Regions from separate parts of the Comamonas sediminis genome, predicted to be linked through region 3. Evidence: predicted binding sites of a transcription regulator. Region 3 holds the regulator's gene; each other region holds the start of a gene.
The links. The regulator LexA, encoded in region 3, represses DNA repair genes until DNA is damaged. The targets are predictions, from matches to a motif close to ACTGTATNNNNATACAGT.
Positions count from the first base shown of each region.

Region 1: a site for LexA is predicted at 2,059-2,076, ahead of imuA (translesion DNA synthesis-associated protein ImuA). Genes of this name have one in related genera too.
Region 2: a site for LexA is predicted at 2,394-2,411, ahead of AB7A72_RS21100 (DNA topoisomerase IV subunit B). Genes of this name have one in related genera too.

Region 1 covers NZ_JBGBDC010000001.1:510,228-514,948, forward strand. Annotated here, with positions in the region: gene AB7A72_RS02215 (hypothetical protein) at 1-164, shown strand, start outside; gene AB7A72_RS02220 (hypothetical protein) at 194-874, opposite strand; gene AB7A72_RS02225 (MlaD family protein) at 871-1,914, opposite strand; gene imuA (translesion DNA synthesis-associated protein ImuA) at 2,085-2,912, shown strand; gene AB7A72_RS02235 (Y-family DNA polymerase) at 2,941-4,350, shown strand; gene AB7A72_RS02240 (error-prone DNA polymerase) at 4,375-4,721, shown strand, end outside.
Region 2 covers NZ_JBGBDC010000010.1:158,061-162,781, reverse strand. Annotated here, with positions in the region: gene parC (DNA topoisomerase IV subunit A) at 1-200, opposite strand, end outside; gene AB7A72_RS21100 (DNA topoisomerase IV subunit B) at 384-2,360, opposite strand; gene AB7A72_RS21095 (MFS transporter) at 2,548-3,771, shown strand; gene AB7A72_RS21090 (hypothetical protein) at 3,785-3,958, shown strand; gene AB7A72_RS21085 (class I SAM-dependent methyltransferase) at 4,017-4,574, shown strand.
Region 3 covers NZ_JBGBDC010000011.1:140,167-144,887, forward strand. Annotated here, with positions in the region: gene AB7A72_RS22165 (SDR family oxidoreductase) at 1-215, shown strand, start outside; gene AB7A72_RS22170 (FMN-dependent NADH-azoreductase) at 278-913, shown strand; gene AB7A72_RS22175 (hypothetical protein) at 1,172-1,714, opposite strand; gene lexA (transcriptional repressor LexA) at 1,850-2,566, opposite strand; gene AB7A72_RS22185 (asparaginase) at 2,681-3,700, shown strand; gene adk (adenylate kinase) at 3,813-4,469, opposite strand; gene kdsB (3-deoxy-manno-octulosonate cytidylyltransferase) at 4,688-4,721, opposite strand, start outside.

The DNA of each region.
Region 1 (4,721 bases), on a different contig from region 3:
AGCCGGGCACGTATGAGCCCAGCCCTTTGCACCCCTACCCGGGCAACCCGCAGCACCCCTATCCCAGTGAGCCGGCACACCCCTACCCCGGCAACCCCGAGCACCCTTACCCCGGCACGCAGCCAGAGCCAGTGCCCGATACGACGACGAGCCAGTCAGTGTGAGTGGATGCAGCGCTGTAGTGGCTGCGGGCTTACTTCTGCGTGGCCTGCAGCAGGTCCAGGCGGCGCTGCACCTGGTCGGCCAGTGCCGTATCGCCCAACGCGCGCGCCAGGCGCTGCTGGTTGATCAGCCAGGCCATCACGGCACGGCGCCAGCCTTGGGCCGAGGCGGTATCGACCGCCTGGGTGACGACCGCCATCGGCACCGGTCCGCGCACCGCCAGCACGCCGGCCGCGACCAGGCGCGAGAGCGGGTCTTCCATAGCGGCCAGCGCAGCGGCTGCTTGCTCCGGTGCCAGCGGCGCCACTGCCTGCTGGGCCTTGGGCAGCAGCGCCACATCGCCAGCAGCCAACTGGCCCTGCAGATAGCGGGCATAGGCTTGCTCGGCATCGGCAGCATCCTGGGCCACGGCCTCAAAGCCCGTGCAAGGGGCAGCCTCCAAGGCAGCCACCTGCGCAGCGCAGCGCGCCAGCTCCAGCCGGGCCAGCAGATCGGGCCGGGCCGTGCGGCTTACCTCGTCACGCGCACGCCGCCATTCGGCCTCTGCCACCCGTTGGTTGCCTGACAGGTAGGCATCGGTCGCGCGTTCGGCAGCGCCTTGTTCGTTGATCGCCCAGTCGGGCGCCTTCTTGCCGCTGGCGCAGCCGCCCAACACAGCGGCGGCCAGCAAGGCTGCGGCCAGGCGGGCGGTGATGGCAAGCACGGTACTCATGGCAGTCGCACCTCGGCATCCTTTTTGGCAAACGGCCATTTGCGGTTCAACTCGGTCAGCATGCCTTCGACCTTGCGCAGATTGGCCTCCACATCGGCACGCAAATCACCCAGCTGGCTGGTGGCATCCTTGGCATTGGCGCCCACGGCCTGGGCCTCCACCAGCACCGCATCCACCTTCTTCAGGCTGCCGCGCACATCGCCGAGCACGGCATTGAGTTGCTGCACCGTGGCGCGCACTTCGGGCATCACGCCATCGGCCCCAAACACCTGCTTGTCGGCATTCTTGGCCAGGCCATCGAGGCGCGCCAGCAGCTGGTTGGTGCGGTCCAGGGTCTGCGATATCTTGCGCGCCTCGGCATCCCCACCCATCACCACGCCCAGCGCGCCGCTGGGGCCGTTGAGCTTGGTGCTCAGGTCACGCAGCTGCTCCAGGGTGCCACCCAAGGCCGAGCCGGCCGAGGTCATCATGTTCAGGTTCTCCAGCAGCTGGCGTGCATTGCTCATCAGCTGCGGCAGCTCGGCCGTCGCATCGCCCGACAGCACCGCGCGCACGGCGCCATCCTCCAGCTGCGGGTCGTCCAGAATGCCCGAATAGGCCTTGATCGTCGTGCCCCCCACCAGGCCCTTGACCAGCGTGAACACGCTGCTGCTGCGCAACCAGTGCGCATCTTTCTCGGGCACATCCACATGGATGCGCACCGTGCCATCGGGCGCCAGCTCGATCTTGCTGACCTTGCCAATCGCAAAGCCGGAGAAAGTCATGTCCAGACCGATGGAGACACCCTCGGAATCATCGGCCGTCAGGATCAGCGACTGCTTGGGCTCGAAGACGCCGCGCGCATACATCAGATAAAAGGCCGAGCCCAGGATCAGCAGCAGGGTAAACAACAGCAATGCCCCGGCCTTGCGCTCCAGATGCGGCACTGGCGTCAGGCCATCGACGGCCACCCCATCGACCACCGCCGCACGCCGTGCAGAGGCGGCAGAAGACGGCGGCGCAGGGCGGTCGGCAGAGTCGTGGGGTTCTGGTATTTGCATGTACCGCGATCTTACCCGGGCTGGCTGTCAGCTTCAAAAGAAAGCTGCAGGGGGTTGTTTTGAAAGGCAGACACTCACTTTCCAGCCCAGTCGCCCGCGGCTTGCCCGGCGCTTGTTACACATTGCCGCTGCGCTAGCTCTTATACTGTACATATATACAGTTAGTTGCCATGCCCAAACTCGATGCCCTGTCCTTGCCGCCCGCGGTGAACGTCCAGCTCTGGCGGGGCGATCACATGGTGCGCGCGCCGATGGCGGGCATCCCCACCGGCTGGGATGCACTCGATGCCGAGCTGCCTGGCAAGGGCTGGCCCAGCCAGTGCCTGACCGAGGTGCTGCAGCCCCAGGCCGGCACCTTGGAGTGGCGCCTGACCGGCCGAGGCCTGCAGCAGTGCCCAGCGCACAAGCCCGTCATCGCGCTGGGCCCGCCACTGCCGCCCCACGCCAGCGGGCTGGCCCAGAGCGGCCTGGCGCCCGGGCAGCTGGTATGGATACACAGCAGCCGCCCGCAAGACCAGCTCTGGGCGCTGGAGCAACTGCTCAAAGCCAATGCCGCAGCGGCCTTGCTGGCCTGGCTGCCCCAGGTGCAGCCCGAGCAGATACGCCGCCTGCAAATCAGTGCCCAGCAGTTTGAAGGGCCCGTCTTTGTCTTTCGACCCGAGAGCAGCCAGCACCAGGCCTCCGCCGCCCCGTTGCGGCTGCTGGTGCGCAGCAGCCAGCCGTGGTCACTGCAGCTGCAGCTGCTCAAACGCCGGGGCCCCGTGCACCAGGGCACGCTGGAGCTGCCTGCCGTGCCGCCCAGCCTGCAAGCCGTGCTGCCCGCCCGGCTGTGGCCTGGCACCGTGCCGCTGCCCCAACCGGCCACCGCTGCCGTTTCCGTCTCATCCTCCAACACTGCCCTTAGCTTGCCATACCATGACACCGATCTGGGCCGCCCTGCTGCCCCACTTCCCCTGCCCCGCAGCCAGCGCGCGCGCCAGTCCAGCCTGCTCCACTGAAGCTGCCCACGCCACGCCCTTGGCCGATATGCAAGGCCTGGCGCTGTGGGCGCAGCAGTTCACGCCGCGCCTGGCCTGCGTGCCATCGGACACGGTTTTTGGCGATGCACTGGTGCTGGAGCTGTCAGCCAGCGAGCGCCTGTTTGGCGGCCGCCAGCCACTGGCCCGGCGCCTGCTGCGCGAGAGCCGCGAGCTGGGCGTGCAAGCCATCAGTTGGGCCCCCACCAGCCTGGCCGCGATTGCGCTGGCGCGCTGCGGTATCCGCCACGGCATGGGCCAGCCGCTGCCGCAGGTGCTGGCCCCTTTGCCGCTGCATGCCATCGATGCAGTGGCCCGGCATGCCGAGCTGCTGAGCCAGCTGGGCTGCCAGAGCCTGGGCGCCGTCCATGCACTGCCCCGGGGGGCGCTGGCCCGGCGCATGGATACCGGCATCCTGACCGCCCTCGACCAGGCCCATGGCCTGCTGCCCGACCGCTACTCCTGGATCAGCCTGCCTGCCCGTTTCGATGCCCGGCTGGAGCTGCCCATGCGCATCGACCAGGCCGATGCGCTGATGCAGGGTGCGCGCCACCTGCTGCTGCAGCTGTGCGGCTGGCTGGCGGCGCAGCGTGCAGGCGTGCGCAGCTTCCGGCTGCGCTGGTGCCACGATGCGATGCGCTCCCGCCATGTGGGCGATGGCGGCGAGCTGACCATCCACACCGCCAGCACCACGCGCGATCTGCAGCACCTGTGCCGCCTGCTGCAGGAGCACCTGGCCCATGTGGAACTGCAAGCCCCGGTGGGCGAGTTGAGCCTGCATGCCGATACGCCCGAAGCGCTGCAAGAGCGCAGCGCCAGCCTGCTGCCTGACAAAACCGCCGATGGCGAAAGCCTGGAGCAGGTGCTGGAACGCATCACCGCCCGCCTGGGTGCCGACCAGGTGCAGCGCCCGCTCTTGCGGCCCGACCACCGCCCCGAGTGGCAGGTGCAGTGGCTGCCCGCGCAACCCGCCGGCAAGGCCAAGGCCGCCCCACCCGCTGCACAGCCCCATGTACCACTCCATGTGCCGCCCCTTGCCCAACCCAGCTTCTTGCTACCCACGCCGCTGCAACTGCTGCAGGACAAGCAGAGCCGGCCGCTCTACCACGGCCCCTTGCAATTGCTGCTGGGCCCGCAACGCATTGAAGGCGGCTGGTGGCACCGCAGCCCCGGCTTTTTGCCGGTGAGCGGTGCGGATGGAGACACCCACATCGACGAGGCGGCCCCCGGCAGCGACCACCGCGATCACCGAAATGACCGCGAAAGCCCGCCCAAACCCGCCCCCATCACCCAAACCGCCCACACCGCGCTGCGCGATTACTGGGTCGCCCACAGCCCACATGCCGGCTTGCTGTGGATCTTCCACACCCGCTTGTCCGCCAACAGCGGTGCCTGGTTTCTGCATGGCCGTTTTGCCTGAGCAGCGCCGCACCCGTCTAGAGCCATGGCCACGCGTCCCAAACTCACCATCCCCCACTACGCCGAGCTGTGGTGCCTGAGCAATTTCAGCTTTCTGCGCGGCGCCAGCCACCCGCATGAGCTGGTCGAGCGCGCCCACGCCCAGGGCTACCGCGCGCTGGCCCTGACCGATGAATGCTCGCTCGCCGGCATCGTGCGTGCCCATGTCGCAGCGCGTGACTGCGGGCTGCCGCTGATCGTCGGCGCGCAGTTCGAGGTGCAGCCCAGCGATACGGCCGCACCCGCTTTCACCTTGGTGGCACTGGCCTGCAACCTGCATGGCTACGGCAACCTCTGCGCCCTCATCACCCAGCTGCGGCGCAAATCGCCCAA
Region 2 (4,721 bases), on a different contig from region 3:
AGGCCCATGCGGTCCATCGCAAACAGGATGCGGCGCTGCACCGGCTTAAGGCCATCGCAGACATCGGGCAGCGCACGGCCCTTGACCACCGACAGCGCATATTCCAGATAGGCGCGCTGCGCGTAATTGCCCAGGTCCAGGCTGTCGCCGTCGTCGGGCTCGGGGTTGGATAGCAAATCCAGACCGGTTTGTTCACTCATGGTTGTTCAGCTTTCTTTGCTTGTGGCACGGCTGCACGCGGCTGTGGTTGGTGTTGTCATTCAGCGGCATGGGCAGCGGGACATTCGATGGCTCCGTCAGGCAGGATGCGAAGCCCAGACGCAGACAGGGCTGCGGCCAGGCAAGGCAAAAGCGGCAAAGCCATCGATGCTGGAGACATGCAATCAGATATCGATTTCTACTTCGTGGCCATGGAGTTCCATCAGGTCGCGGCGGGCCGCAGCCTCGCCCTTGCCCATCAGCTGGGTCATGACCTCACGGGTGGCCAGCAGGTCGGTGCGGCTCAGGCGCACCGGCAGCAGGCGGCGGGTGTCCGGATTCAACGTGGTTTCCCAGAGCTGCTCGGCATTCATCTCGCCCAGGCCCTTGAAGCGGCTGACCTGGCATTTCTCCCGGGGTACGCCATCCTTGGCGGCCTTGTCGAAGATGGCATGCATCTCCGCCTCGTCCAGCGCATAGACCTTGGCCGCGGGCTTTTTGCCCCGGGCAGGAATATCGACGCGGAACAGCGGCGGCCGCGCCACGCAGACATGGCCTTTCTCGATCAGCTGCGGGAAGTGCTTGAAGAACAGGGTCAGCAGCAGCACCTGGATGTGCGAGCCGTCCACGTCCGCATCGCTGAGGATGCAGATCTTGCCGTAGCGCAGACCGCTCAGGTCCACCTCGTCATCGGGGCCATGGGGATCGACGCCGATGGCCACCGAGATATCATGGATTTCGGTATTGGCAAACAGGCGGTCGCGGTCCACCTCCCAGGTGTTGAGCACCTTGCCGCGCAGCGGCAGGATGGCCTGGGTTTCCTTGTCGCGGCCCATCTTGGCGCTGCCGCCGGCCGAATCACCCTCGACCAGAAACACCTCGTTGTAGGCCAGGTCGCGGCTTTCGCAATCGGTCAGCTTGCCGGGCAACACGGCCACGCCGCTGCCCTTGCGCTTTTCCACCTTCTGGCCGGCGCGCTGGCGCGTCTGTGCCGCCTTGATCGCGATCTCGGCGAGCTTCTTGCCATATTCGACGTTCTGGTTCAGCCACAGCTCCAGCGCAGGCCGCACCATGCCCGAGACCAGGCGCACTGCATCGCGCGAATTCAGGCGCTCCTTGATCTGGCCCTGGAACTGGGGATCGAGCACCTTGGCCGACAGCACATAGCTGGCACGGGCAAACACGTCCTCGGGCATCAGCTTGACGCCCTTGGGCAGCAGCGAGTGCAGTTCGATAAAGCTCTTGACCGCCTGGAACAGGCCGTCGCGCAGGCCGCTTTCATGCGTGCCGCCGGCGGTGGTGGGGATCAGGTTGACATAGCTCTCGCGCACCGGCTGGCCTTCGTCGGTGAAGGCCACGCACCAGGACGCCCCTTCGCCCTCGGCAAAATGGTCGTCGCTGCGGCCGGCAAAACCCTCGCCTTCGAACACCGGAATGATCGGGTCCACCGGCAGGGTCTGCAGCAGGTAGTCCTTGAGGCCGCCCTTGTACTGCCAGGTCTGCGTCTCGCGGCTCTTGTCCTGCGTCAGCTGCACGCTGACGCCGGGCATCAGCACCGCCTTGCTGCGCAGCAGGTGCACCAGCTCGCCCATTGGCAAATGGCTGGATTCGAAATACTTGGCATCGGGCCACACACGCACCGTCGTGCCCTGCTTGCGGTCACCGCTGACCATCGGCCGCACCTTCAGCGGCTCGACCACATCGCCACCGGCAAACGCCATCGTGGCGACGGAGCCGTCGCGGTGCACGGTCACTTCCATGCGGGTGGCCAACGCATTGGTCACCGACACCCCCACGCCATGCAGACCGCCGGAGAAGCTGTAGGCGCCGCCCTGGCCCTTGTCGAACTTGCCGCCCGCGTGCAGGCGGGTGAACACCAGCTCCACCACCGGCGCATGTTCTTCGGGATGCATGCCAAACGGAATGCCCCGGCCGTCGTCCTCCACACTGATCGACGCATCGGTGTGCAGATAGACGCGGATCTTCTTGCCAAAGCCGGCGAGTGCCTCGTCAGCGGCGTTGTCGATCACCTCCTGGATGATGTGCAGCGGGTTGTCAGTACGGGTATACATACCCGGGCGCTGCTTGACCGGTTCGAGCCCCTTGAGGACCCGGATCGAGCCTTCTGCGTATTCACTGGTAGACGTGTTTTTGCTTGCCATAACTTTCCATTCTAGCGGCTGCCATTGTAAATAGCTGTATAGAAAAACAGGTGGACTTGTTGACGATTCACGACGTTTGGTCGCAAAAGCCTGCAATGGGCTTGGCCGGCCACCGGGCAATATGCGGGCGACAGCCGGTTTTTGGCGTTGGAGTAACAATTCTTGGATAAAGAGACATCCTTAGACTATGCAAAACAACGCACAACCATTGTCCATAGCCCGCGTGCTGCTGTGTGGCGGCGCCGTAGTGACCTTATCGATGGGCATCCGCCACGGATTTGGCCTGTGGCTGCAGCCGATCACGCAGGAGATGGGCTGGACGCGCGAATCCTTTGCGCTGGCGCTGGCGGTGCAAAACCTCAGCTGGGGCCTGATTGGCATCTTCACCGGCATGCTGGCCGACCGTTTTGGCGCCAGCAAGGTGCTGGTCTGCGGCGCGCTGCTCTATGCGCTGGGCCTGGCCGGCATGGCCTGGGCGCCCAATACGCTGGTGTTCGCGCTCACGGCCGGGCTTCTGATCGGCATGGCGCAGACAGGCACCACCTATGCGGTGATCTATGGCGTCATCGGGCGCCAACTGCCTGCTGAGAAACGCTCCTGGGCCATGGGGGTGGCTGCAGCGGCCGGCTCCTTTGGCCAGTTCTTCATGGTGCCGGTCGAGGGCCAGCTGATCGCCCACCTGGGCTGGCAGAACGCGCTGCTGGTCTGTGCGGTATTGGTGCTGACCATCGTGCCGCTGGCCATCGCGCTGCGCGAGCCCAATTTCCACGCACTCAAGCGCCACGCGGCCGCAGGCCAGCAGCAAACCATCGCCCAGGCCGTGGGCGAAGCCTTCCGCAATCCCAGCTTCTTGCTGCTGACGGCGGGTTACTTCGTTTGCGGCTTCCAGGTGATGTTCATTGGCGTGCACATGCCCAGCTACCTGAAGGACTTCGGGCTGCCGCCGCATGTGGCCAGCTATTCGCTCGCGCTCATCGGCCTGTTCAACATCTTTGGCACCTACCTGGCAGGCTCGCTGGGCCAGCGCATGGCCAAGCGCTACCTGCTCTCGGGCATCTATTTCATCCGCGCGATCGCGATCGTGGTGTTTCTGCTGGTCCCGCTGTCGCCCTGGTCGGTCTATGTGTTTGCCGCCGCGATGGGCTTTTTGTGGCTGTCCACCGTGCCGCTGACCAATGGCGCCATTGCGCAGATCTTTGGCGTGCAGCATTTGTCCATGCTCAGCGGCTTTGTGTTCTTCAGCCACCAGATCGGCAGCTTCCTGGGCATCTGGCTGGGCGGCTACCTGTATGACCACACCGGCAGCTATGATGTCGTCTGGTACGTGGCCATTGGGCTGGGCGTGTTCGCCGGCCTGGTCAATCTGCCCGTCAAGGAAGAGCCCGTGCGGCGCCAGCCACTGGCGGCCTGACCACCGAACTCTCATGCAACAGCCTGCACCACCAACACCCTCCAACGCGGACGCCGTGCCGCTGCGCGGCTGGCAGCGCGCTGCCATCTGGCTGCTGGTGGCGGTGCTGCTGGCGCTGGTGTTCATGCTCTATACGCAACCGGAATTCATGGTGCGCATGGCCGACCATGTCTGGGCCTGCTTCTGAGAACGTGTCTACGTTCTCCCCGCGCCGCGATGCAGCGATCGCAAACACGATCCAGCCGATGACCCACACCCACACCCACACCCCCGCCCCCTCGCCCTGGATCACCCGCTTTTCTGCGCTGATCCCGGCTGGCCGCCAGGTGCTGGATCTGGCCTGCGGCCAGGGCCGCCATGCGCGCTATCTGCAGGCCCAGGGTTTGCAGGTGACGGGCGTGGACCGCGACGGTGCGGCCCTGCAATCGCTGCAGTCGGACACGGCAGGCGAATGGCTGCAGGCCGATATCGAAAACGGTGCCTGGCCGCTGGAAGGCCGGCTCTTCGATGCAGTGGTCGTGACGAACTATCTGTGGCGCCCGCTGTGGCCGCGCATTCTGGCCAGCGTGGCCCCTGGCGGGCTGTTGTTGTACGAGACCTTTGCGCAGGGCAACGAAGCCTACGGCAAGCCCTCCCGGCCCGATTTTTTGCTGCAACCGGGCGAGCTGCTACAGGTCTGCGCGGGCTGGTCGGTCATCGCCTATGAGTCAGGGCTGCTGCGCAGCCCGGAGCGGGTGGTACAGCGCATTGCGGCGCGCCGCCCGCGTGGCGCAAGCTCCCTGCCAGCCACGCCGCTGCCCTGAAGCGGCCTCCGCTTTGCATAACTTTGCGGCCTTGCGCGCGCGGCCCAATACCGCCGAAACCCAATAGGCATGCGGTTTTCGCTTTGTCACACCTTGCACAAAGCCGGCCCAACTTCCTCCACATTTGGCTTCTATAGTTCAACCATA
Region 3 (4,721 bases):
GCTGCATGGACGTGGCCGGCCCGCAGAAGATGGCGATGGCCGAGTGGGTGCAGCAATACCTGCGCTTGCAAGGCGATCCTCGCATGGTGCTGGGCGATGCCGATGTGCCTTACCGGGGCGCGCTGCTGGACGATGGCTGCCTGGTTCCGGTGGGGCCAGCACGCCTGGGCCGAACCACGCTCGCCGCCTGGGTGTGCAAATCCCGGGCGATGTGATGCCGTAGAACTGTGCGGATGCTGCCCACCTTGGCCTGACTACTCAAACGATTGGACAAACGATGACCCGTACCTTGCTCTTGAACTGTGGCCCACACGGCCAGGCCAGCCACGCCTACCAACTGGCAACCGACATGCTGGCAGAGCTGGGCCTTGCGCAGCAGCCGTTGTTTGAGCGCGACTTGGTCGCGACACCGATACCGCCGATCAGCCGCGACTATGCGCTGGCGATCACCTCGAACGCGAGCGCAGACGCACCCGCGCTGGCCTGGTCGGAAACGCTGATCAAAGAGCTGGAAGACAGCGATCTGCTGATGATTCTGACCCCCATGCACAACTTTGCGGTGCCGGCCACGCTCAAGCTCTGGCTGGACCAGGTGATCCGTATCCACCGCAGCTTTGCGTCGACGCCGGAAGGCAAGATCGGCCTGATGAAGGACCGGCCCACCTTGGTGTTGGTCAGTTCAGGCGGCTTCCATGCAGGTCCAAAAGCGCGTCAGGAGGACTTTCTGACGCCTTATTTGCGTTATGCGCTGGCCTCCATCGGCATCCGCAATGTGCATTTTGTGTTGCTGCAAGGTCTGGTGTTGGGGCCCGATGCGGTGGCTGCTGCAGTGGATGGCGCGAGGGATGCCCTGCGCGAGCAGCTGGCGCCTTTCAAACAGCTGGCGCTGGAGGCTGCTGCGGCCGCACGCTGAGCGAAAGATAGAAAAGAAGAAGCCACTGGCAGTGCGGCGGCAGCCACGGCTTAGTGGCCATGAGCAGCGGGCAGCGGGCTGAAGGCAGAGCGCTGAAGGTGCCGGTTTGGCGCGTGCCCGGCATGGCGGTAACGCCCGGTACGTTCAGCGTCTGCGTCAACCCAGCGTAGCGATTCCGCTGCTGTCCACCCCTCGTGACAGCAGGCATGCAGCTGCCAGCAGGCTGGCTACAACGCACCGGCCCGGATTGGCACTGGCTTAGACCGCGTGCAGATGCTCCAGCCGCTCCAGGCGTTCAAGCTCGGCACAGATATCGGCCATGCTGCCCGACATGGCCCAGCGCATGCCCTTTTGGCGGTGCAGGCTGGCCGGTTGCGCCCAGTACATCTTGACGGGGGCATCGTTGGCGGCCTGGGCGCTGCAGCGCTGTACCGACAAGAACGGGCGGGTGTGAGACGGTGCACCGACCGAGAGGCGGCGGCGCGCTGCGGGTTTGCGCGGCAGGCGAATGCGGTCGATGGGGCGCTGTGCGGGTGTCTCTTCAGCAGGGCCGTCCACGCCAGGCGGAATGCTGGGGCCATCGAGCAGGCTCAGTTGCTGCACGGCACCACGCTGCGCAGCGGCGCTGGAGGCGGCGGCAAAGCAATGCACCTGGGCCGCAAGCTGGCCATCGTTGGCGGCGCCATGGCCTGGACGGCGGCGGCTGCTGCGCACGATGGCACGTTGGATGGACTGGAACCAGGGCAGGCCAGCGACGAGGGAAAAGGGCGCAAGCGCACGCAATGCATCTGCTACGAGCATGGGAGACTCCTTGGTGTACGGATGACAGCAGGATTGCGCAAGGCGAGCGCATTCCCCAGGGTTGTGGGCCGGGTGCCCACAACGCCCGCTACCTGGGGTTGCGCAGAAAGGGAGGGGCCGACAGGGCCGCTTGACTTAGTTCAGCATCGTGTTGCGAATCAACCCGACGGCAATGCCTTCGATCTCGAAGGGCTCGCCCGGCTGCACGACGATGGGCAGGTAATCCGGGTTTTCGGCCAGCAGCTCGATGCCATCCTTGGTGCGCTGCAGGCGCTTGACGGTGACGTCATCGCCCAGACGCGCGACGATGATCTGGCCATTGCGGGCCTCGCGGGTGGCTTTGACGGCCAGCAGATCGCCATCGATGATGCCGACATCGCGCATCGACATGCCGCGTACCTTCAGCAGGTAATCGGGCTGCTGCTGGAACAGGCCACCTTCAACGGTATAGGTCTGATCGACATGCTCTTGCGCCAGGATGGGCGAGCCCGCTGACACGCGGCCAATCAGCGGCAGGGCCAGCTGGGCGAGCTCTTGCACCACGCGGCCCAGGCCGGCGGTGGCGTTGGACACGCCTGCCAGCGGCGACGAAAAGCGCGTGCCGCGTGCGGCATTGATGGAGCGCACGGTATCACTTTGCAGGCGAATCCCCCGGGAGGTACCGCTGACCAGCTCGATCACACCCTTGCGTGCCAGCGCCTTGAGGTGGTCTTCTGCCGAATTGGCCGATTTGAAGCCCAGCTTGCTGGCGATTTCGGCGCGCGTTGGCGGGGCGCCGGTGCGCGAGATGGCCGTCTGGATCAGGTCCAGAATTTCTTGTTGGCGCGCGGTGAGTTTGGGATGGTCTCGCATAAGATCTCCGTGTGATCTGTGGTGCCGGGTGGCAGCCAAGCTGCCGTGCACTCCAACACCTGTATATCAATCCAGTACCTGTATTTTTAACCAGTTTTTTGCAGGAGGCAAGCTTTGCAGCCAAAAATTTTGATCATCGGCACCGGCGGCACCATTGCCGGCATGGCCGATGATGCCGAGAATCCCGGCCAGTACCGTGCGGCGCAGCTGTCGGTCGCGGCCCTGCTGGCGGGGGTGAGCGGTATCGAGACCGCCGCGGCGGGCCCGCTGGATGCAATGCAGATCGCGCAAATTGATAGCAAGGACATGAGCGACGAGGTCTGGCATGCGCTGCTCCAGGCTTGCGATGCAGCGATGCGCGACGAGGCGGTACGCGGTGTTGTTATCACCCACGGAACGGATACCTTGGAGGAAACTGCCTGGTTTCTGCATTGCGTTTTAGGGCGCCTGGCCAAGCCGGTGGTGCTGACCTGTGCGATGCGCCCGGCCAATGCCTTGATGCCCGATGGCCCGCAGAATCTCAAGGATGCCGTGGCCGCCGCTGCGGCGCTGGATGCGGACGGCCATCCGCTGTTGCGCGAGGTGGTCGCGGTGACCGGCGGGGGCGAGCTGCACAGCGCGCGCTGGCTGCAAAAGGTGCACCCGCACCGCTTGCTGGCCTTTTCATCGGGCGAGCAGGGGCCGCTGGGCTGGGTGGATGGCACGAACGTGCGCCTGCGCCAGGGCTATGCACCGCAGGCAGCAGATACGGAGGGCGGCTATACCGGCAGCGCCTGGCTGGCGGCCTTGCCCGCGCCGGCCAGTACGCCCTGGCCGTGGGTGGAGATCGTCACCAGCCATGCAGGCCTGCGCCTGGGGCTGTTGGAGGCGCTGCAGGCCCAGGGTGTGGAGGGCTTGGTGGTGGCGACCACCGGCAATGGCACGGTGCATGAGGCGCTGCTGGATGCGATGGCGCGCGCACGCCAGCACGGTTTGCCGGTGTGGCGCAGCAGCCGCTGCAGCGATGGCGTGATCAGCGATGCGGTATTGCCCGGGATGGCCGATCTGGACAAAGACCTGGCCGTGGCCTTGACGCCCTACAAATGCCGGGTCAGCCTGCAGCTGGCGCTGGTGCAGGCCCGATCCAAAATCTAAGTACGGGCATGGGAGCCAACGGCAGATACCGGTTTATTTACCGATAAATAGACGGGCATAAAAAAGCCACTGTCGCACGACAGTGGCTTGGTAGATGAGGCAGAGTTGCTTATCAGGCCTGCAGGGCAGCAATCGCGCGCTGCGTGATTTCTTCGACCGAGCCCATGCCGCTGATCGCGCGGTACTTGGGGGCGGCGGCCGGGTCTTGTGCAGCCCAGCTGCTGTAGTAGTCGACCAAGGGGCGGGTCTGGCTGCTGTAAACGTCCAGGCGCTTCTTGACGGTTTCTTCCTTGTCGTCTTCGCGCTGCACCAGGGGCTCGCCAGTCACATCGTCCAGGCCTTCGGTCTTGGGCGGATTGAACTTGACATGGTAGGTACGGCCCGATGCGGGATGGCTGCGGCGGCCGCTCATGCGCTCGATGATGGCTTCAAACGGCACATCGATTTCCAGCACGTAATCGAGCTTGACGCCAGCGGCCTTCATCGCGTCGGCCTGCGGGATCGTGCGGGGGAAACCGTCAAACAGGAAGCCATTGGCGCAATCGGCCTGGGCGATACGTTCCTTGACCAGGTTGATGATCAGATCGTCACTGACCAGCTGACCGGCATCCATCACGGCCTTGGCCTGCAGGCCCAGCGGCGTGCCCGCCTTGACCGCTGCGCGCAGCATGTCGCCGGTGGAAATCTGGGGAATACCGTATTTTTGGCAGATGAAGGCAGCTTGCGTACCTTTGCCGGCGCCGGGTGCTCCCAAAAGAATTAATTTCATGGCGGTCCTTGGAGAATAAAAAACTTGCACGGCAAAAGCGGGCACTGAAGCCCGCTTTTACGCAAAAAAACTGGGCTTGAGCATATCACGCATCAGGGGATTGTCAGCGAACTGGGCACCAATACCGTGTCTCGGCTGCGCAAGACAGGCATGCTGCGCCTTTTTGCTTACGGTGTGCTTGCAGTCGGGGCGGTGGTAGTGCATGGCTGGCACGCGGGTTACATCACCGCGCCGAGCAGCTGTCGTACACGC